2 linked regions of the Chitinophaga caseinilytica genome follow. The protein of the gene in region 2 interacts with the protein of the main gene of each other region in a pairwise test. Links are inferred from orthologs where the notes say so. Each region holds a gene or a part of one and is shown on either strand. Other genes may lie near its edges. The genes, in order: rsfS and WJU22_RS11875.

Region 1 (11,794 bases), 2.0 Mb from region 2 along the record:
AAATGTAAATAAGCCGTATTCCGGTTCAGGCCCTTGAACTTCGCCAACCGGTGCTTCGTCAAACCCCAGAACCCGTCCACATCGTCGAGCACCGTCTTGCTTTCCGCCTCGTGGTGCCCGTGGCCCAGGTGATACAAACGATATTGACTCAGGTCTACCACCCCGTTGAACCGGCGGATCCGCTCCGCACTGCCCACCGTTTCCAGCACAGACCGCCCGCGGGCGATCGCCTGGATCATGGAACGGCTAACATCCGGGAGGATCTCCGTAAACACCTTGTTGTCGCTCTTGTAAATACCGAATATCACCGGCTTCACGATCCGGTCTACATCGGTCTTAACAGCAACGGCTATGTCTTGCGGCTGATGGAGTGCGTGAGCGCGGTGCCCCAGAGATGCGGACCCCGCTGCTTTTTCAGGCTGTAAAGACTCACAGTACTTTACAATCTGCATCCTGATTTTCTTCAGGTAACTGTTGATCGTTACCCTGCTCACACCGCTGATATTGGCTATCTGCGTGGCGGTTAAATCTTCGGAGAACAGCTTAAGTATCTCCTTAAATTTACGCTCAGATAAATGAGCGCCCTTTAGGAACTTATTTTTCATGGACTAAGAGGATTAGAAATGGCATCCTAAACCTCTTACTTTTTCTCTACTATATATAACGCTTTATTATAAACGGCGAATTCCCCATGTCGAACGCCCCCTACTAGATTATTTGACCGGAAGCCACTAAAAAACCCGCGGCAAGCGGCCACGGGTTTAAAATTTAACGCCTTACAGATATGAGATAATTATCTAGTGCGGCGATCGTAAAATTTTTTGAACGGTCATAAAACAGGATGAACGCATCAGTCCTTGTGCTCATCCAGCCCGATCTGATCCATTTCCAGGTCGGCCTCCTCATCCAGCGCCTTCCATAATTCCTTCTTCTTCGCCTTCTTCTGCAACGCCTTCTCCATCCACAACAACATCGCCGGCAAAATCGTCAGGTTCGTGATCATCGCCATCACCAGCGTCAAACTCGTGAGCCAGCCCAGCGCCTTCGTGCCCTGGAACTCCGAAAAACTGAAGATCATAAAGCCCGCAAACAGGATCAGCGATGTGTAAATAATACTCAAACCCGTATCGTTGATCGTATGCCGCACGGTCGCGGAAATATCATAATTATTCAACGGCAACTCCTGCTTGAAGTTCACGAGGAAACGGATCGTTACGTCTATCGCGATGCCCAGCGCAATGCTGAAAACGAGCACCGTGGAGGGTTTGATGGCAATGTCGAGCCAACCCATCACCCCGGCCGTCACCAGCAGCGGAATTATGTTCGGCACCAGCGAAATGATGAGCATCCGCCAGCTGCGGAACAGGTACAGCATACAGAAAATGATCAGCACGAAAGCCAGCAGAATGCTTTCCGCCAGGCCGTTGATGATGAACCGGCTCCCTTCCAGGAAGATGATGCTGGTGCCAGTAAACGTCACTTTATATTGCGCGGTATCGAAGATCCGGTCTGCCTGCGGGCGCAGCGAATCCAGCAGCCGCGGCAGTTCCACCGATCCCACGTCGGCCATATTCACGCTCATGCGCGCCACCTGGCGCGTGCTGTCCATAAAAGAGGCCACCAGCTGGGAAAATACGGATTTATCGCCCCCGCCTTTCATACGCAGGTACGGCGCCAGGAACCCGATGTCGAACTGGTTGGGCACGGTATAGTTCAGGCTGTCGCCACTGTAATACGCCTGTTTCGCGAATTTGATCCCTTCGGCCACGCTCAGCGGCCGCGCAAACGCAGGTTGATCGGCGATGATCTTGCCCAGCTCGTCGAGTTTTTCGAGCGTGCGGAGGTTCACCACGCCGTTCTTCTTTTTCGTATCCACCGCAATTTCCAGCGGCATTACGCCTTTAAAGCGATGTTCGAAGAATTTGAGATCGGTATAGAGCTTATCGTTTTTCGGAATATCGTCGACGATGAAACCCACCGGACGCAGGCGCATCATACCGACAACGGCCAGCACCACCATGATCACGGTAAATGCGTATACCCATGGCCGGTAGTTGAACACGAGGCGGTTCAGGAACTCCAGCACCCAGCGGCAGGCTTTATTGTCGAGATAGCTCGTATGCTTCGTTTTCGGCGGCGGCAGATAGCTCAGCACCGACGGCAGGAAGATGAAGGAGATGAGGAAAATGAGCATGATATTCACGCCGGCCACTACCCCGAACTGCTTCAGGATCGCGGAATTGGTGAAATAGAACACCCCGAAACCGATGGCCGCGGTGAGGTTGGTGAACAGCGTCACGATGCCCATCCGTTGCACCATCCGTACGAGCGCCTTCATCTTATCGCCGTGAACGGCATATTCCGTATGGTATTTATTGAGGAAGTAAACGCAGTTGGGGATGCCGATCACCACGATCAGCGGCGGTATCAGGCCGGTGAGCAGCGTGATCTTGTAGCCGCAGATAACGATGGTACCTACGCTCCAGATCACCCCGATCGCCACCACGATCATGCTCATGAGCACGGCGCTGAACGAGCGGAAAAACAGCAGCAGGATGAGGGCCGTGAGCACGAAAGAGATGTAGAGGAACATCTTCAGCTCGTCTGCCACCTTGGTGGCCATGATGGTCCGGATCATGGGCAGGCCGCTCAGCTTCACGTCCACGTTATGTTTTTCGCCGAATTCTTCCGCTATTTTCTGGATGGCCTGCACCACTTCGATCCTTCTTTTCGAATTGAGGATCTGTTTGTTGATGCTGACCGCCATCATATAGGCGTTAGCGTTGGCGCTATAGAGCAGGCCTTTATAGAATGGCAGGGAATAGAAAACGTTTTTCAGGCTATCCAGCTCAGCCTGGGTTTGCGGCAGGGGCTGGAACAGGGGAACGGCCTTCAGTTTCTGTGTTTCCGCGTCTTTCACGAGGTTTACGGCCACGGGGATGCTGAGGGTGTTTTCCACGGCTTCCACCTTGCGCAGCGCGTCGTTCATGGCTACGTAGTCGCGGAAGAAATCCAGCTGGAAGAGTTTATCGGATTCGAGCCCGATCACCATCATGTTCCCGTCTTCACCGAATTTCTGTTTGAAATCCTGGTAAACCAGCCATTTGGGGTTATCGCGGGGGATAGCGCCGGTGAACTCGTAAGAGAGCTCCACTTTGCTCGCGAAATAAGCCATGACGCCCGTTCCCAGGAACAACAAAGCCAGAAGCCACAAACGGAATTTCAACACGAAAGCTGCAAGGCGCTGCCACATAGATTTAGACTAATTTTGTTTAAAGGCCATAAAGGTAACTATTCATGTCGATTAATGCATAAGAGATAATTCATAATTGTTACTTTTGAGGTATGTTTCGCCCCTGCTTGATTTTCTTTTTGATATTCGTTTCCAACGACTTACGCTCGCAAAGCATCCCGATTGGCCAATGGCGCGAGCATTTCCCCACCCGCCAGGCCATGGCCGTGGCGGCCAGTGGGAATGAAATCTTTTGCGCCACCGCCCAGGGGCTCTTTTCGCTGTCGGCCGACGAGCACGCGGTAACGCGGTACGGTAAATCCACCGGCCTGCACGATGCCGGCATTTCCGCGATGGCCTGGCACGAAGGGCTTCAAACCCTCGTGCTCGCATACCGCAACGGCAATATCGACCTCGTGGCCAACGGCCGCGTCACCAACATCCCCGACGTGCTCCAGCGCCCGGGGAACCCCGACAAAGCCGCAACAGTCATCCTCATTTCGGGCGACAGAGCCCTCCTGCCCCTGCCCACCGGCATCATCGTGGCCGACCTCCGCCGCCGCGAAATCGCCGACACCTGGACGCCGGGGCACCCCGTACTGTCTGCCACCATTTACGGCACGGAAATATTCGCCTCCACCCCACAGGGCATCTACCGCGCATCGATATCGGCCCCCAACCTGGCCGACCCCGGTTCCTGGAAAATGCTCCCGCCCCTGCCCGCAACCGCGCAACAACTGGTAGCCTCGGATTACCTCGTTGCCCGCGTCCAGGACACCCTTTTCCGCTTCACCGGCAACGCCTGGCAAAAGTGGGTTTTCGGCCGCGGTGCGATCACGTTCCTGCAGTCGTCCGGGAATGCGCTGTTCATGGGGCTCCCGGGGATGGTGGTCCGGATTTCGGATGAAGAAACCACGCTGGCCAACGCCCTCCTGCCCTCGCCTTCCGGCGCTGTGCCCACCGCAGGCGGGATCTGGATCGCCGACCGGCAAAACGGGCTCATTTTTTACCACGACAATACTTTCACATCGCTCACGCCCGATGCTCCGGCAGGCCCGGCTTCGGGGGCGCTGCTTCCGCAGGGGGCGCGATGTGGGCCGCTTCCGGGGCCGTCAGCGACAGCTGGCAGCCATCCGGGGCTACTTTCCCCGTCTCGGTTTTCCGGGAAGGCGAATGGGTACAGCAGGGCAAGGTTGTCCCCGACGTGATTTCCCTTTCGGCGGGGAACGGGAATGTGTATGCGGGCTCCTTCGGCGGAGGGATCTTCACTTTCCGCGACGGCGCACCGGTTTTACAGGAAAAACCCCTGGGCCGCGACCGTATCGGCGGCCTGGCGGCCGATCAGAACGGCAACCTCTGGGCCACCGCTTTCGGCGCCACGCAGCAGCAACTCCTCTTCAAAAACAAATCCGGCAACTGGAACGGGTTCACCGTCCCGTATTTCCTCCCTTACAACGCCGTCTCCCAAATCCTCATCGACGATTACGACCAGAAATGGATGGCAGCTCCGCTTGGCGGTGGCGTGATCGTTATGAACCATGGCACCCATGCCGACGACCCGCGCGACGATCGCTGGAAACAGCTGTTATCGGGCGCCGGGCGCGGGAATCTGCCGTCGCCGCAAGTCTATTGCCTCGCCAAAGACCGCGATGGCTGGATCTGGATCGGTACGTCGCGGGGCATCGGCGTTTTCCAATGCGCGCAGGACGTTTTTGCCGCCAACGCGTGTGAAACCTGGCTCCCGGTTGTGCGTACAGACGCTTTCGCAGGGTATTTATTCCAGAACGAGGAGGTGCTTTCCATTGCGGTGGACGGCGCCAACCGTAAATGGGTGGGCACACGCAACGGCGCCTGGCTCACCAGTGCCGACGGCAGCCGAATCCTGCAACATTTCCATACGGGAAACAGTCCCCTGCCCGACAACACCGTGCAGCGCATCGCCATCGATCCCGTAACGGGGGAGGTATTCTTCGGAACGGGGAACGGATTGGTATCCTGGCGCGGAGAAGCCACCGAAGGCAGCGAAACGCAGGGTGGCGAAGTGCTCGTCTTCCCGAACCCCGTACCCTCCGGCTATACCGGCACGATCGCCGTTCGCGGGCTCGTGCGCGACGCATATGTGAAAATCACGGACGTTTCAGGGAAATTGGTCTTTCAAACCCGCGCCCAGGGCGGCCAGGCGGTTTGGAATGGGCGGGATTACACGGGGTTCCGTCCGCAAAGCGGGGTTTATCTCGTATTGGCCAGCGATGCGGCGGGGAAGGAAAAAATCGTATCGAAGCTGGTATTTATCCGCTGATAACCGATTTTTGTGTGATATGCTGCACAAAACTCCGGGCATCGTACTCCGCACCGTCAAATATGGGGACACCAGCGTTATCCTGAGCATCTTCACGGAGCTTTTCGGGATACAGTCGTACATCGTGAACGGCGTGCGCTCGTCGCGCCCCAAAGCGGCAAAAGGAAATATCCTCCAGCCTGGGAACATCCTCGACCTCGTGGTGTACCATCACGAACAGAAAAACATCCAGCGGATTTCCGAATTCAAACCGGGGCATATCTATACCACCATGCACGTAAATATCGTGAAGAACACGGTGGCGCTGTACCTCATCGAGCTGCTGCAAAAATCCCTCAAACAACCGGAGCCCGATCCCGAACTGTATCATTTCACGGAAAAGGTGTTCCGCGCCCTCGATACCGAAAACACCGCCGTGGCGGCCAATCTCCCGCTGTTTTTCACCCTGCGCTTCGCCGCGCACCTCGGGTTCCATTTCGCGGGGCACTATTCGGAATTCACGCCCTACCTGGATCTGGCCGAAGGCACTTACGTCGACCTTCCACCGCACCACACCAATTATCTCGACGAAACCAACAGCGAGCTTACTGACAAGCTGCAGAACATCCAGTACATCCCCGACCTGGAGCAGGTGTTGATGAACAAGGAGCGCCGGCGCAACCTTCTGTACGCGTACCTCGATTTCTACAGGCTGCACCTCCCCGATTTCAAGGAATTGCACAGCCCGCCTATCTTACACGAGATCCTCGGTTAAATCGGGGTGCCGGTTTTGTAATATTTCAGTTCGGTAGTCTGGCCGTCGAACACGGCGTAAGAATGATAGTTCAGCCAGTCGCCCAGGTTGATGTAGCGCGATGCGTCTCCCAGTTTCAGATCGAGCGGGAGGTGGCGATGGCCGTAGATGAAGTAATCGAAATGTTCTTTCCGGAGGATTTCGCGGGAGTATATCGCCAGCCATTCCTCGTTTTCGCCGAGGAAGGTTTCCAGCTTTTCGCCGGTGGCCGCGCGGCTTTTGCGGCTCCAGAAGTTCGCCATGGAAATCCCCCAGTTCGGCGGGATGCACGAAAAGAGGAAGCGGCAAACAGGATTGCGGAAGATTTTCTTGAGGAATTTATACCCATGGTCCCCGGGCCCGAGGCCGTCGCCATGACCGATATAGAATTTCTTTCCACCGATCACGTATTGCTGCGGCTCGAAGTACACGGGAATTTCCAGTTCTTCCTCGAAATAACCGTCCATCCACATGTCGTGATTGCCGATGAAAACGGTGATGCCGATGCCTTTGTCGCGCAGTTCGGCGAGTTTGCCCAGCAGGCGGGTGTATCCTTTGGGGATGACGTGTTTGTATTCGAACCAGAAATCGAAGATATCGCCGACGAGGAAAATGTGCTGTGCGTCTTTCGAGGCTTCGTCGAGCCACTGTACGATGAGTTTTTCGCGCTGGCGGCTGCGGGCCATATCGGGGGCGCCGAGGTGAAAGTCGGAAGCGAAATATACACGTTTGCCGGGCGGCAGATGAATGTTCATGGTTCGTAATGAAATGTAAAATGCAAAAGTGATGAATTCCTTTTGCATTTTACACGTATCGTTATCTATTGTATTTGAAGTAGTTATTCATCCAGCAGGAAAACATACACTTCTTTCGGGCCGTGCACGCCGACCACGAGCGTTTTTTCGATATCGGCGGTGCGGCTGGGGCCGGTGGCGAATGAGATCATGGAGGGAAGGTTTCCCTGGTATTTCTCTTTCAGCCGCTGGATGCCGTCTTTCACGTCGAACACGAGCTGGTGGGTGAACGCCACAACGAGGTGGACGGGCGCGAACACGGGCAGTGCGCGGCCGGAGGGCTGCGCTGCGCTCATGACGATGGACCCGGTGCGGGCAACGAGCATTTCGCAATCGGTGATCGCGGCGTCCATCTGGTTCATGTCGCCCACGTTGAGGTAGGCGGGATTGAACGGCTGGAGGATTTTCTCCAGCGCCGGTGTTTTGCAATGCACGTGCGCCCATTCCTTGTTCTCCACGAGCGTCTGGAGGTTTTCCGCCAGTTCTTCGCGGGAGGAGCAGAAGATGAATTTGCCCTGCAGTTTCGAAAATTCTTCCGCGAATTTCAGTTCGAGGCCTTCATTTTCGGTGACGAATACGGAGTTGTTACCTTCCGCATGGGGGAACGGGAGCTGCACCGGCTGGCTGAGCGCGTTGCGGACCCTTTTAAGGATGTTTTCTTTGGCGGGAGATACTTTCATAGTGCCTTATTCCTGTTCGGTTGTTACGTTAGCCGGGGAAGGATTGATGATGTCTGACGGGTGAACGCCTTCCACACCGATACCTGCCTTTGTCGGGATATGTTCTTTGTGCGTATCGTACGGGCGTTTGCCGATGAGGCGCTCGAGGTCGTCTTTATACAGCACTTCTTTTTTCAGCAGTTCTTCCGCCAGCAATTTCACCTGGGGCAGCTTGTCGGTCAGCATGGCCTTGGTGCGCTGGTACGCTTTGTCGATCAGTGCGCGCACCTCATCGTCGATCAGTTTCGCCGTTTCTTCGGAATACGGTTTGGTGAACGATTGTTCGACGTTCGGATCGTAGAAGGATACGTTGCCCACTTTGTCGTTCATACCATACACGGTCACCATGGCGTACGCCATGCGGGTGATTACCTGCAGATCGTTCTGCGCGCCGGTGGAGATCTTTCCGAACACGATGTCTTCTACCGCGCGGCCGCCGAGGGTCATGCAGATATCGTCCATCAGTTGTTCGGTATTGTAGAGGTATTGCTCTTTCGGGAGATACTGTGCGTACCCGAGTGCGGCCACGCCACGGGGGACGATGGTGACTTTCACGAGCGGGTTGGCGTGTTCGAGGTACCAGCCGCAGATAGCGTGTCCGGCTTCGTGGTAGGCGATCACTTCCTTTTCTTCGGGGGAGATGATCTTGTTTTTCTTCTCGAGGCCGCCGATCACACGGTCGATGGCGTCGTTGAAGTCTTCCATTTCCACTTCGTTCTTGCCTTTACGGGCGGCGATGAGCGCGGCTTCGTTACATACGTTGGCGATGTCTGCACCGGCGAAACCGGGCGTCATGGAAGCGAGTTTCTTGATGTCGAGGTTGGGCGACGTCTTGATGGGCTTCAGGTGTACGTTGAAGATATGTTCACGGCCTCCGAGGTCGGGCTTGTCGATGGAAATCTGGCGGTCGAAACGGCCGGGGCGCAGCAGGGCGCTGTCGAGCACGTCTGGCCGGTTGGTGGCGGCGAGGATGATGATCCCGCTGTCTGTTCCGAAGCCGTCCATTTCCACGAGGAGCTGGTTGAGGGTGTTCTCGCGCTCGTCGTTGGACATCATGACGTTCTTGCCACGGGCGCGGCCGATGGCGTCGATTTCGTCGATGAAGATGATACAGGGTGCTTTTTCGCGGGCCTGTTTGAAGAGGTCACGAACGCGGGAAGCGCCGACGCCTACGAACAGTTCCACGAAATCGGAGCCGGACATGGAGAAGAAGGGGACCTGCGCTTCGCCCGCCATGGCTTTGGCGAGGAGGGTTTTACCGGTACCGGGAGGGCCTACGAGGAGGGCTCCTTTCGGGATTTTACCCCCGAGCGCGGTGTATTTCTTCGGGTTTTTGAGGAAATCCACGATTTCCATCACTTCCACTTTGGCTTCGTCGAGGCCGGCAACATCGTTGAAGGTGATGTTGACGCGGGTGCCTTTATCGAAGAGGGTGGCTTTGGATTTGCCGATGTTGAAGATGCCGCCGGGGCCGCCGCTTCCGCCGGACGGGCCGCCCATTTTACGCATGAGCAGTACCCACATACCGATGAGCAGCAGGATGGGCAGCAGTATTTGCATGAGCGGCTCGAACCAGTTCTGGCGCGGAACGTAGGATACGTTCATCTGGTCTGCCAGGGGCATCCCTTCCTGGGCGCGGTCCAGCTCCTTCTGGAAGCTTTCCACGCTTCCGATGGTGAACTGGTAATGCGGGCCTGAGTTCTGGGCGCCGAGGCGGCCTTTGGCCACTTCCGAATATTGGGGCTGGTTCAGCCTTTCTTTTTTGATATAAACTTCTACAAGTGCCTTGTTCACCACTACCAGCTTGTCTACGTCGCCGGTGCGGAGCAGCCTTTGCTGGAACTCCTTGAAACCGGACAGCTCTTTGGGCTGGCTGGAGATCGGCAGTACGAAATTCATAGCCAGCAGGGCAATGCCGATAAAGGCGTATACCCAGTAGATATTGAATTTCGGTCCTTTCTTCGGTGATGATTTATCAGGTCCCTTGCTATAGTTATTGCCTCCTTTTTCCATGATCGTTCGCTCCTTTACGAATGAGAGTTGTCTTTTATAAGTAATTAATACAAAACCCGGGGTTTTGTTCAGTGATCGAGGTGTTCCATGCGTTCCGCATCGCTCCACATCTCTTCCAGGTTATAGAATTTCCGGGTTTCGGGTATGAAAATATGCACTACCACGTTCACGTAATCCACCAGTATCCACTGCTGAGCCGTGAACCCTTCGTGTTTGTACGCGGATTCGTCCGTGTTGTTCTTCACTTCCTCCTCCACAAAATCCGCTATAGCCTTAACTTGGTTACTGGAATTGGCCTCACAAATGATGAAGAAATCAGCTACTGCTTCAGGAATCTTGCGCAGATCAAGGGAAACGATATTCTCCCCTTTTTTCTCCTGTATGGCCTTTATGATGGAAGTAAAAATCTTGCTGTTCCTATTGATGCGTGTTACCGCCTTTTTCCTGCTGTTCAGTATGGTTAAGGGTGCCAATAAGTGCTGTTTTTGTTAAAAATAGTCTTTAATCTCCAAAATTACTAAACCGGGGCCAAAATATAACGCCGGCTTATATGCTGGAAGACGGATGGGTCGGTAAAATATTGTTAAAATGATGGTAATTTGCTCATTTTACAGTTAAATCAGGATTTGTGATAGGCCATCCGTTTCACGTGCTCAACACGGTAGACAGCACCAATAACTATGCCATGGCAAGGGTCGCCGAAGGCCCCGTGGCGCCCGGGTACACATGGTTCGCTATGGAGCAGACCGCAGGGAAAGGACAGCGCGGCAAACAGTGGCTCTCCACGCCCGGTGAGAACATCATGCTCACCACCGTTCTCCAACCCGCGCTGGGCCTGCATCAGCAGTTCATGCTCAGCGTGGCCGTAGCCCTCGGCGCATTCGATTTCTTCCGGAAATACGCAGGAGACGAAACCCGCATCAAATGGAGCAATGATATTTACTGGCGTGACAGAAAGGCAGGGGGCATTCTTATCGAGAACGTTTTGCGTGGAAGCGTCTGGCAATATGCCATAGCTGGGATGGGCATTAATATCAACACCCCCCATTTCCCCGACCATCTCCAAAACCCCGTTTCCCTCCGCCAGATCACCGGCCGCGAATGGGATACGCTCGAACTGGCCAAAGACCTCTGCACCCATCTCGAAAACCGGTACAGCAAGCTCAGCGTAGACACTTATCCTGCCATGCTCGCCGAATACAAAGACAATCTCTACCGCCTTCACGAGCCCGCGCTTTACCGCATCAACGGCGAAATCTTCCAGGGCGTTATCCGCGACGTATTGCCCGACGGAAGGCTGTGCCTGGAAAAGAACAAGGAAATACTGGAACTGGGATTCGGCGAAGTGGAATTCATCTTCGCCCGGTAAAACTGGAAAAAGCCAGTAAAAACTGGCTTTTTGGAGAAGTGGAATTTGTAAAGACAAACATCTGAAGCTTCTCCAAAAATGCCAGCCACGGGTCAAAGCCCATGATTTTGGTCGATAAATGGAGGTTTACAAGATGGAACTTCTTTTCCGCTTATCCAAATAAAATTTTGCAACCCATGCTGCAATTCGCTGCAAACGCCCGCTGTTGCCCGTTGCAACAAATTATTGGATATTTGCAACGAAACGCTTGATGATTGCAATTTCGCTCCCGCATCCGCAGCGTAGCTTTGTTATCCACTTTAAATCCTATTCAGACATGCATTACAGAACTCTGGGAAACACCGGCGAAAAAGTTTCAGCGATCGGCCTCGGCTGCATGGGCATGGCCTTCGCCTACGGCCAGCGCGATGATGCCGAATCCCGCGCTACGCTTGAGCTCGCACTCGACCTCGGCGTTAATTTCTGGGACACGGCAGACATGTACGGCCAGGGCCTCAACGAAAAACAACTCTCCGAAGTGCTCGCCACCCGCAGGAAAGACGTATTCCTCGCCACCAAATTCGGCTTCCGTTACCGCGAAGATAATTCCACCTACT
Region 2 (11,702 bases):
CTGCCATTCCCGATATTGATGGCGATGCTGCAGCTGTCGAAATAATTGGAATGGATGGTGTGATCATCCCCGAAAATGCGGATGCCCGGCGTTTTGATGAAATAATTGCCGTACACCTGGCAGAAATTCCCATGCCGAAGCGTAAACTGCGCGGGATTGTTGCGGATGGTATTGTAGCGCAACGTTACGTGCGACGCCTTCACCGAAATACCTTCGTTCTCCCCGTCGCATTCTTCGAAAAGATTGTATTCCACCACGCTGTGGCTCGAAGAAAGGCTGTAGCCGCTCAATCCGAACTGGATGGTTTCGGAGCCGTTCCCGCCGCCGGGATACTGCTTGTAGAAATAGTTGTGGTGCACCCAGATCCGTTGCGCCACCTGGCTGCCGCCGTTGCCCGAACCGTGGATCGAAACGTACTGGCCCAGGCCGCGCTTGTTGCGGAACGTGCAGTACGACAGCTCATGATCGTTCCCCTGGATGTTCAGGTTGTCGCCTTCACCGGGCGTCTCGTACACGTTATGCATGAGGCGGACGAAGCCGGTGCCCTGAGCGGTCGACGATTTTCCCGCCGCATGACGGAATATAAACCCGGTGATGGTAATGTAACGGGCCGGGCTCAATACCTGGAACCCGCCCGCACCGTTGATCTCCACACCGCCCACGGTTTCCGCCGCGATGATGATGGGCTGCGCCGCCGTGCCCTGGCGGTTGACGGTAATCGTACCGGTAGTGGTGTACACACCGTTAGCCAGCACGATCACGTCGCCGGGGACGGCGGCATTAATGGCGGACTGCAGCGCGGAAATTGACGTCACGCGGATGATGGCAGCGTGCAATGCCGTGTGCGTCCATAAAAACAGGACGACGAGGGGTAAAATTCTTTTCATAAGTGGAAGTTTTCAATAACGTGAATAAATGCAATCGTTTGCATTCCTAAATAACAGTAAATATCGGAGGTGGAGTGATAGTTTTTTCACCGGAATTGACGGAGAATTGACGTCATTAAGGGGAGCATTGGTCGGCCCCAAAAGCGCAGTCAAGTGAATTCAGCAGCAAGATCTGGAGGAAATGATTAATTTTCAGGGATATGGAAACCGAATTTTACGATCAGGCTTTCGAGCGGCAAGACTATCGCGCGCAGCCACTCTCGCCCGGCGAATACGAGGCATGTACTTTCCGGAACTGCGATTTTTCCGAAAGCCCGCTTGTCAACGTCGTTTTTATCGACTGCACTTTTTCCGGCTGCAACTTTACCCTGGCGAAGTTCAAGGGAACGGCGCTGCGCGGCGTGAAATTCCAGGACTGCAAACTCCTCGGCCTCCGGTTCGACGAATGCAATTCCTTCAACCTGTCGTTCACTTTCGAGCGATGCACGCTCACCAGTTCATCCTTCTTCGGCCTGAAAATCAAAAAAACGACGTTCGCCCATTGCCAGTTGCGCGAAACTGATTTCACGAACGCCGATCTCACGGGGTCCGCATTCCCGCATTGCGACCTGCTGAACGCGGTTTTCAGCAATACGGTATTGGAGCAGGCAGACTTCCGCACGGCAGAGCATTACCTCATCGATCCGGAGCGGAACAAAATCAAAAAAGCGAAGTTCTCGGTGCCGGGGGTACTGGGGTTGTTGGGGAAATACGATATTCAGATCTCATAAAAAAAGCAGTCCCGCGGGACTGCTTTTTCATTTATTTACTTTCAGGTTTGACGTCGTAAAGGATCACGAATTCGATCCGTCTGTTTTTGGACCGTCCGTCTTCCGAATCGTTCGTTGCGATGGGGTGGCGCGATCCCAGTCCCCAGGTGAAGAGCCTGTCGCCCGCAACGCCGCTGGCGGTGAGCTGGTTTTTCCCGCTCACGGCCCGTTTTTCGGACAGGTCGTTATTGATCTGGTCGGTGCCGGTATTGTCTGTATACCCCGTCACCAGGATCTTCGTTTTGTCGAACTTGTTCAGCACTTCCGCAAACCGGCCGAAAGTGGGCTTGATTTCGTCTTTCAACTGGTCGGAGTTGGTAGCGAACATCACGTTGTTGGGGAAGATAATTTTCAGGCTGTCGTTCAGGATGGAAACATCCGCTTCGTTCAAAACTTTCTTCAGCTCCTTGTACTGCTTGGTCATATAAGCATGGGAAGTCCCTTTCTTGGACGCCGCACAGGAGGTTAACAGTGCCGCCGCTACGAAGAACAGGAGGCTTCTGAGATTAACTGCAGGTAAGGTCATATGCTTGCGATTTTGAGGACAAATTTATGTAAATCCCCAATAATCAATCTGTTATGACAATAAACAACCATATGACGAGGTAATTACATAAGTTACCTTTTCAATGCCAGGTCTTCTTTCGCAGCCCAACTGCCGATATCCTGCCGGCTGAGGGAGGCCGCCATGAGGTCGGGGAATTTGTCGGGCGTGCAGGCGAACACGGGAATGCCGAGGCTGGAAAAATATTGTGCGTTGTCGTGATCGTAGGACGGGGCGCCTTCATCATTGAGCGCCAGCAACACCACTACCTGCACACCGGCGGCGGTGAGCTCGGCCGCGCGTTTGCGCATTTCGGCTTCGTTCCCGCCTTCGTACAGGTCGGTAATGAGCACCAGCACCGTATCCATCGGACGGGTGATGATCTGGCGGCAATAGGTAAGCGCGGCATTGATGTCGGTCCCACCGCCCAGTTGCACCCCAAAAAGCAGTTCCACGGGGTCTGTCAGCTCTTCGGTAAGATCCGCGACGGCGGTGTCGAACACGACCATCTTCGTTCTGATGGCGGGGATAGACGCCATCACGGAGCCGAATATCCCGGAATACACGACGGATGTGCCCATGGAGCCGCTTTGGTCGATGCAGAGCACCACGTCTTTCAGCGCCGTCCTTTTGCGGCCGTAACCCACTTTTACCTCGGGGATGATAGTTTTGAATTCGGGTTGGTAGTGCCGGAGGTTTTTGCGGATGGTGATGTCCCAGTTGATTTCGTTGTGCCGCGGCCGGTAGTTCCGCATACTGCGGTTGAGGCTGCCGGAAACGGCCTGCTGCATGGGATGCTGCAGTTTCCGCATCAGTTCGTCCACGACTTTCCTGACCACCTGCCGCGCGGTGTCTTTCGTTTTATCGGGGATCACGCGGCTGAGGGTCATGAGCGTGGCCACGAGGTGCACATCCGGCGTTACGTTTTCCAGCATTTCCTTTTCGAACAGCATCTGGGTGAGGTTGAGGCGCTTGAGCGCGTCTTGCTGCATCACCTGCACCACCGTGTTCGGGAAAAAGGTACGGATATCGCCCAGCCAGCGGCTTACGTTGGGCGACGAAGGCCCCAGGCCACCGCTTCTCTCACTGTCGTACAGCGCTTCCAGCGTACGGTCCATCCGCAGCTCGTTGCCGCCCAGTTCAACGCCGGTACCGTCGTTTTGTCCACCGCCGAGGATCATGCGCCATTTGCGGAGATTGAATTCGTTGTTCATTTGTATCCGAGTAAGTTCATGACAACCGGGAGCCCTTTTGCCCCGCGGTCAAAATCAAATTCGTCCGTTGTTCCCGATGGCAGCACGGTGGCGGCGCCTCCGCCCTGTTTTACCTTTTCGCCCAATTTTCTCCGTTCGGGATGCGTGAAATGCGCGAACGTTCTCCGCAGCAGCGGCAGTACTTCCGTGAAATCGCTTTCTCCGAGCGTGGCCACCCAGCTGTTCACGACGTTCCAAAGGTTCGCGTCCAGCAGCAGCAGGGTGCCGCTGCCTTTGAGGAAACCCTCCAGCCATGCGGCTGCCGTGGCCGGCGCCGAGGCTTTCGACATGGCGAAATTGAACACCTTCACCAACGCGTCTCCGGTCAATAATTGGTGATCAGCCAGCAGACGGGTGCTGTACCCGGCGATGACGGGCGCGGTTTGCCGGCCTTCGGAAACGGTCTTGAGCGATTGTTGCCATTCTGCCGTGGCGATTTCCTGCTGCAACAAATTCACCGAATCGTTCATCCGGTACAACAATTCCAGCAAAGTTTGCGCGGCTTCGTCGGATACGGCGTTGCAGGCGTTGGGCAGACTAATGCAGATCCGTGTGATCATGCCCGTTACAATGCCCGTCACCAGCGCCGCGTCCGTTTTCCGGACGTTCCCGTAGCGGCTGACGCTGACCAGCGAAGGGATCGCTTCCATCAGCTGCATCACGTCGCTGCTGGCGGCAGACAGGTTGCCCAGCATGCCGATCAACGCTTCCACCGCTTCGGGCAATTCTGCGGGCAGGGTGTCTGACAGCAGTGCTGCCACCGTCCGCAAACTACCCGATCCGCGTGCTTCACCGGTCACGAACCTGGCCGCGGCTTCGGCGGCTGTGTTGCCCCAGATCCCTTTCTCGATGATCTCGATGGTGAACGCGGGGTCCCACTGCAGGCGCCATTGTTCCTTGAACGTCCCCTTCCCGCCTACTTCCGTTTTCTGCGCCCAGGTGAGCCCCAGCAGCTGTAAACGGTGCAGGAACACGCTCTTTTCGAGGTCGCCTTCCTTGCGCAGATCGAGCAGCAGGTCTTTGGGATCGGGCGTAACGGGGATGCGGAGTTTCTTTTGGTACTTTTCAATATCGACCTGCAGCGGCGGCTTCGGCACTTCGGAAGGCACCTGCCCCATTTTGTTGCTCACGATCAGCTGCTCGTTGATGAGTTGCATCATGATGTTTTCGCCGGTGCAAAGTACGCTTACGGTGGCTTCGTTCAGTTCTTCGAGGCCCGCTTTGGGCAAGCCTCTCAGCGCCGCGAGCGATTCCGCGAGGCGAACGGCTTCGATGACGTGGGCCACGGAAGTGTCCATGTTATTTTCGCGGAAAAGCCGGGCCACGTTGGTCATCCAGCGCGAGCCATCGTCGCCGGGATGCTCCCAGATATGTTCGTACCACCCGGGAGACTGGATCCCCGCGCCGTAGCCGCTCTGATAACTGAGGCGGTTGTAGCTCCAGGGGGCCCAGGTACATTCCACTTTTACTTTCGGCAAGCTTTTCAGCAATTCATTGTCTTCTTTCGCCGGGGGCATTTCCCGCAACGCCGGTGCGTGCCAGGCGCCGCAGATCACGGCGATCGAGGTGAACATTTCCTTTTCCGCCTGGCGGATGATCTTGCGCATATACGCTTCGCGCAGCTGCTCTTCGCGGTCGCTACGGGAAGGCTGCGATTCGCGCATCGCCTGCATCGCTTCGCCGATGGCATCGAACACCTGGTCGTTCATCCGCCGGTGCTCGAAGGTATGTTCCCACCATTTGTCGCTGCTGGCGTAACCCGCCGCCATGGCCATTTCCTCCATGGGATGCGGTTTTCTTTCCAACGTTCCCGTTTCTTCCGCCACCACATTTTCCAGCTCCACGCTATTCTCCGCTTGCTGATCTTCCGCAAAGGCATGCACCAGCGGCAGGTCCATGAACCGAACGGGAATATTGCTGCGTTTCGCGTATTGAATGGCCTGCCATTCCGGCGAAAACGTGGCGAAGGGATAGAACACCGATTTTCGGATATCGTCTGCCTGGAAAGCGAGGATCGCTACGGGCGGGCGCAGCGCTTCATGGTCTGCCCATTGCAGGAGCGCATCTGCTTCCGGCGGCCCTTCCACCAGCACGATGTCCGGTTTCAGCCGTTCGAGGAAACTTTTTACATTGGCGGCAGAGCCCGGGCCATGGTGGCGTATGCCTAAAACATGTATCGACATAAACGCTTTTTTTACACAAGGTCTCTGCAAGCCCTGTAAATATCCTTCCAGTTTTCGCGGGGTTTCACTACCGTTTCGAGGTATTCCTGCCACACGATCTTATCCTGCACCGGGTCCTTGATCACAGCGCCCAGGATGCCTGCTGCGAGGTCGGCGGCTTTGAGGTGTCCGTCGCCGAAATATCCTGCCATCGACAAACCGTTGTTCACCACAGAAATGGCTTCGGCCGTGCTCAGTGTGCCCGACGGCACTTTGATCTTCGTTTTCCCGTCGAGCGTAACGCCGGAGCGGAGCTCGCGGAAGATGGTGACGATGCGGCGGATCTCTTCAAGGGCGGGCTTTTCGGCGGGCAGTTCCATTACTTTCTCGAAACTTTCCACCCGGCGCTTCACGATATCGATCTCCTCGTCCATACTATCGGGAACAGGCAGGATCACGGTGTTGAAACGGCGCTTCAATGCGCTGGACAGGTCGTTCACGCCTTTGTCGCGGTTATTGGCCGTGGCAATCACGTTGAAGCCTTTCACCGCCTGTACTTCGCTGTTAAGTTCGGGTACCGGTAAGGTTTTTTCGGACAGGATGGTGATGAGCGTATCCTGGACATCGGCGCCGATGCGCGTGAGCTCTTCGATGCGGACGATCTTTCCGTCTTTCATGCCCCGCATGACCGGCGTTTCGACGAGCGCCCGTTCCGACGGGCCTTCAGACAGCAGCCGCGCATAGTTCCAGCCATAACGGATCGCTTCTTCGCTGGTACCGGCCGTTCCCTGGATGATCATGGTGCTGTCTCCGCTGATGGCGGCGGCGAGATGTTCGCTCACCCAGCTTTTCGCGGTGCCGGGAAGGCCGTAGAGCAACAGGGCACGGTCTGTGGTGAGCGTGGCCACGGCAATTTCCATGAGGCGCCGGTTGCCGATGTATTTGGGCGTGATCTCCATGCCGTTTTTCAGGGTGCCGCCCACCAGGTAGGTGACAACAGATTGCGGGGTTAACTTCCAGTTGGCGGGGCGCTTGCCGCTGTCCTGTTTTTGCAGCTCCTCCAGTTCTTGCGCGAAGAGTTGTTCTGCATGGCTGCGTAAGATGGCTGACATATGTGTTGTTGTTAAGGGTTTATTGTTGAAATGCTTGTAAGGTTTGACTTTTGATGGACAGCAACTGGAGCACATATCCTGCTATTTCCGTCCAGCCTTTTTTACTGTATTCGTCGTCGGCAGAAAATTTGTCGAGCTCCCCGGCGATGCGGATGGGCAACAGGTGAATGTGCTTGTTGAAGAAACCGCGATTGCAGGTATAATGATTGTTGGCCGCATATTGCATGAACACCCTCGTTACTTCCAGGCTCCATTCTTCCTGTTGCTGCTCCGTCAGAAAACGGATAACGAGATCGGCACTATGTGGAAAATTCCGGATTATGTATTCCTCACGCATCTTTCCAGTTAAAACTGGCAAGATGTCATGAAAATACCTTCGCTCGTCTTTGGCGAAAATGGTGGCCCATTTCTCATCAGGGTGCTTGCTCAAAGCAAGGCCGATGCCGGGCAACAATCCTTCCACGAATTCGTCTTTGGAAAAAAGCGTGAAGATCTCCTCAGCTGATTCCCCGAAATATGATTCCCAATAGTGGGGCGGGATAAACTGCATCATTTGATAAATGACCATCGTATTTTCCGTAATACCGTTTTTGCTGCCGCTCGTATTTATTTTGTTGATCCCAAGTTTGAAAATCCCGGGATCGAACGATTCGGGTTCATTGTAATCGAGAATTTTGCGGGACGACAAGCCCAGCATCTTCTTTTCGACCTTTATCTGAAAACAGGATTTCAATAATTCCCAATACCGCTGCACCAGCGATGATGCGGGAATCCGCTGCAGGATTTTAATGGCTTCGTCTTTCACCTTCTGGCTCTTGTCTCCCAGCAGGGATTCCAACCAGGGCAGGTCCGCTTCGAACAGTGACGGGGGCAGGTCTTTCAGCAGTTCCGTCCGCGCGGCGGCGTTCTCCTTGCCCCAGGTATCCTTCAGCCATTGCAACGCTTTCGCCGGATCGGATTGGGCGGTACGGAGGAGCACTTGTTTGCGCTGTTGCGGCGAGCCGGTATCCCACAACTCATCGTCTGGCAGATCGGTTGTGAACTGCCAATCCGGATTGAACTGTGCGAGCCATTTGCCGCGCCGGCCGAGAACGGGTGCGATCATGGGGCGGAGCACGCGTTGCTGCCGGGCGGTGTCCAGCAAAACGGGGAGCACTTCCGGCCGGGCGATCTTTTGCTTTTCCGCCGCCTGTTGCAGCCAAAGCGCGAGCAGGCCGGGACTTTCGAAAATGAAAATGTCCTTCAACGCCTGGTGCGCCGCCGGGCTGCAATGCACCAATTCCTCCGCAGGTGCGGGTTGCAGTCCATCGCCGGTGTAGGATATAGGAAGCCTGCCGCATTGGCGGAAATTGAAAACCAGCGCGGCCGACTGCAGGAATTTTTCTTCGCGGTCGATGTCCGGATGTTGCTGCACGGCGGAAACGGCTTCCGCCAGCGAGGGTTCCGGAGGCGCAGCAGGCTGCCGTTTTTCGGTGCCGAGTTGCGCCGTTTGAACGATGTTATCCCAGGATTGCATGTCTTAATTTGTGAGGTGATGATATTGCCCGCGGGCCCAAACGCCCAGTGGCTCGAACGCGTGCTCGCGGCCGAGCACAGCCATGTCGAGCGGTTCGCCGCCGCTGATGGCCAGCAGGGTAAACAAATGGCGGAACCCTTCGCGGATGCGCGCCAGCCGGTTTTGTCCGTCGCAAAGCCACCATTGGCCATTCCATTGCACGGGCCGCAGTTTTTCCACGATGAACGGGCGGTCGCCGTCGAACGGAAGCCCTTCGCACACGGCCGCCCCCGATCCCGCCACTTCCAGCCAGCCGCTGAAAGCGGTGTAGGGGGCCTGGGCGCGGGTGGACTGCTGCTGCCGGATAACGGCCCTCAGCGGCCTGGCAGAAGGGAAAAACACCAGCTCCGCCTGCACCTGCATGCCCGCGCTCAGCGAAAATGCCAGCCCCTGGCCGCGCACGCTGAACTGGAGTACCAGGGCGTATTGTTGGGATTGCGTCCCGAAAAGCCAGTTCCGCTCTACGAGGAGATTGTCTTCTTCGAGGGTTTGTTTGCCGAGGACGGTCCAGATATCGGAAACGCCGCTTTGGGATTTCAGTTCCTCCTGGCTTTGGGTGAACCCGATCCAGGAGCGGACGTCTTCCGCCAGCCCTTCCGGGAGATCGTTCCTGTGCCGGAACCCCGATGCCACGAGGTACATGCGGCAAAGCTGGTCCATAAAGCGGCTTTGCCAGTCTTCCCGGAAAAACCCGATCGAGCCGAGCTGGCGCACCATTCCGGCGAGCCCCGGAGATTTGGCGTCGATCATCCTTTTGGCCATATCCGCAAAAAATGCAGGGTCTTTTTCGGGCATCTGCAGGATGCCATTGCGCACGATGTCTTTCATCCACCGCAACAATTCCTCCAGCCCGTCTTCCACCTGCTGTTCCCGCGATTCTTTCCGTTTCGCCTGCGCCGCTTCGTCTACCGGTTTGGCGGCCGTTTCGGCTTTTTTCTCCTCCCGCTTCGTCCTTTTTTCCAGCCACTCCGTCACCCAATCCGGCGACGCCGATGCGGTGAAGAAACCCGGTTGACGGGCGTGCAGCAGCATGAGGCCCAGCCCATGCTTGCAGGGGAATTTGCGGCTGGGACAACTGCATTTGAAGGCGATGTTCGAAAGATCGACCTGCGTCTGGTAAGGCTTTGCGCCGCTACCCTGACATTCGCCCCACATGGCCACGTCGTTCACGCCGGCACTGACCCATTTCGCGGCATTGGCCAGGCCTTTGCCGGATTTGCGGGAAGGCTCGTCGGGCGCAAGGGAAAGTATTTGTTCTTCTGTGAGTTGCAAGGGATTTTTGATTTACAAGTTGGCTAAAACAAACAAATCTGTGCGATCGAAAATAGTCAAAATAAACCACATCGATCATAATCTGATAGTGAATTCATTAGACCTGATTTCTCCGATCTCTGGGATAAAATTACCACCACCTTGCGCAGGGTATCTGCGTATCGGAAAAAAGTTTTTTAAAAAAACCGGCGGCGGGACTTGACTCTCCCCTTACGTCATACCCTATATTTGCCCGAAAGGTATAAATCCAAACGATGGACAAATATTCCGTAAAAAAGCTCTCCAGACTTGCGGGCGTAAGCGTGCGCACCTTGCACCTGTACGACAGGATGGGCTTGCTCGAACCATCGGTCCGTACCGAGGCCAGGTACAGATTGTATGGTGAAAAGGAATTGTTGCGGCTGCAGCAGATCCTTTTCTACCGGGAGCTCGACTTTCCGCTCAAAGACATCCTCGCGATCCTGGAAGACCCCGCGTTCGACCTCGAACAGGCGTTGGAAGGCCACCGGAAGGCGCTTTTGGCGAAAAAGGAAAGGATAGACACATTGGTTGGTACCATCGACAAAACATTGGTAACACTTAAAAACAAATCTATGTTACAGGTAGAAGATTTATACGATGGCATCCCCAACGAAAAGATGGAAGCATACCGGGCCGAGGCCATGGCCAAATGGGGGAAAGACACCGTTCTTTCCGCCGAAGAAACGCTGCGCGGCTTCAGTAAAGACGAGATGAAAGTCCTCCAGCGCGAGCTCACGCGCATCGGCGACCGCCTTACCGAGCTGATGAACACCGATCCGAAAAGCGCGCCGGTGCAGGAATGCATCGCCCGCCGGTTCGCGATCATCCTGAAGCTGAGCGGTGGCAAGATCGAAATGGGGAAACTGGAATACTTCCGCAAACTCGGCGAACTGTATGTGCAAGACAACCGCTATACCCCGGTGAACGGTATGCCCAGCATGGAACTGGCGCTGTTCATGAAGGAAGCGATGGACCATTATACTGCGCAGCAATCCGCTTGATATTTACGTCTGAAAGCCGCAAACATCCGTTTGCGGCTTTTTTAAAGGCGAACAACCCGGCAAGCGTTCAGGATGTCATGATCACGTCTCCGATCGTGCCATCCGGCCGGTACCTTAACTCGTCGACGCAAACGGACCGCCGGTGACTACCTCCTTCCGGCAACCGGCCATTGTGATAAAAAATATGATTTCCCGCCGAAATCCAGCGTGGCCGGGCGATTGGTGTCGCTGTTGAACGCCGGGGCGCAAATGATGCCGCGATACATCCACGGCCCCGTAATCTGCCTGCTCATGGCGTATCCCACTTTCTCGGGCTGGCCGGCGCCGTACATGAGGTAATACCAGCCGTCCCTTTTGTAAAGATGGCTGCCCTCGCTGAAATCAGGCACCCGGATGGTTTGAATGGGGCCTTCCAGCGCGGTGAGCGACGCGTTGAGCTGCGCGAAGTGGCAATATCCGTTGCCCCAGTATATGTAGGTTTTACCGTCGTCGTCCGTCAGCACGGTGGGGTCGAGGTTTTCTTTTTCGTGATGCAGCAGGGGGAGCATATCTCCCGTTATGAGCGGTTGTTGCAGGTGGTCTGTGTAAGGCCCTTCCGGCGAAGGGGCCGTTGCCACACCGATCGCCTTCCCGGGAATATCGCGGTGGGAAACGGACACGAACCAGTAAAAAGCATCTTTGTAACGGATCACTTTCGACGCATATGCATCGCCCGAGGCCCATTTGAAATCAGTTGCCTTCAATGGCGACGCGTGTGCCGTCCAGCTGACGAGGTCGGAAGTAGAAAAGCACAACCAGTCTTTCATCACATAATCGTCGACGCCGGCTGGTGGCTCGTCGTGGCCGGTGAACAGGAATACTTTCCCGTCGTATTCGAGCACGGTGGGGTCTGCGGTAAATTTATGGCGGATGATCGGGTTCATGTGTATTTCCTTTGACAATTATTGCAATGGTAGGTCCTTCGTTTTCCTTTGCCCATGTATGATTTTTCCAGGGGGATTTTGCACCGGGGGCATTCCGTTTTCGTGTGTACGTTCAAGTGTTGTTTTAAAACGCCGGCTTTTTTCCAGGCGAGGAAATCGAACG

Evidence for each region.
Region 1: the proteins of WJU22_RS11875 (region 2) and rsfS interact in binary tests that used the Escherichia coli proteins (3 or more experiments, as listed by UniProt). The link is inferred for Chitinophaga caseinilytica from one-to-one orthologs.

The regions. Positions count from the first base shown.
Region 1 is NZ_CP150096.1:787,353-799,146, forward strand. Bases 8,601-11,491 are described here. They hold rsfS (ribosome silencing factor), read right to left. Parts: upstream 10,303-11,491; coding sequence 9,898-10,302; downstream 8,601-9,897. Other genes in these bases: ftsH (ATP-dependent zinc metalloprotease FtsH), read right to left, coding at 8,601-9,829; WJU22_RS03410 (biotin--[acetyl-CoA-carboxylase] ligase), read left to right, coding at 10,458-11,198. Outside these bases: WJU22_RS03365 (hypothetical protein), read right to left, coding at 1-494; WJU22_RS03370 (efflux RND transporter permease subunit), read right to left, coding at 851-3,253; WJU22_RS03375 (hypothetical protein), read left to right, coding at 3,346-4,440; WJU22_RS03380 (two-component regulator propeller domain-containing protein), read left to right, coding at 4,323-5,531; DNA repair protein RecO, read left to right, coding at 5,551-6,285; WJU22_RS03390 (UDP-2,3-diacylglucosamine diphosphatase), read right to left, coding at 6,282-7,058; WJU22_RS03395 (lactate utilization protein), read right to left, coding at 7,142-7,777; more of ftsH, read right to left, coding at 7,784-8,600; WJU22_RS03415 (aldo/keto reductase), read left to right, coding at 11,515-11,794. UniProt on the Escherichia coli protein: Functions as a ribosomal silencing factor. Interacts with ribosomal protein uL14 (rplN), blocking formation of intersubunit bridge B8.
Region 2 is NZ_CP150096.1:2,834,623-2,846,324, reverse strand. The notes cover bases 4,728-7,526. They hold WJU22_RS11875 (ATP-binding protein), read right to left. Parts: upstream 6,768-7,526; coding sequence 5,688-6,767; downstream 4,728-5,687. Other genes in these bases: WJU22_RS11870 (DUF5691 domain-containing protein), read right to left, coding at 6,787-7,526; WJU22_RS11880 (DUF5682 family protein), read right to left, coding at 4,728-5,676. In the rest of the region: WJU22_RS11900 (chondroitinase-B domain-containing protein), read right to left, coding at 1-887; WJU22_RS11895 (pentapeptide repeat-containing protein), read left to right, coding at 1,088-1,657; WJU22_RS11890 (OmpA family protein), read right to left, coding at 1,689-2,222; WJU22_RS11885 (VWA domain-containing protein), read right to left, coding at 2,315-3,454; more of WJU22_RS11880, read right to left, coding at 3,451-4,727; more of WJU22_RS11870, read right to left, coding at 7,527-8,283; WJU22_RS11865 (SWIM zinc finger family protein), read right to left, coding at 8,287-9,594; WJU22_RS11860 (MerR family transcriptional regulator), read left to right, coding at 9,849-10,616; WJU22_RS11855 (family 43 glycosylhydrolase), read right to left, coding at 10,763-11,539; WJU22_RS11850 (endonuclease), read right to left, coding at 11,536-11,702.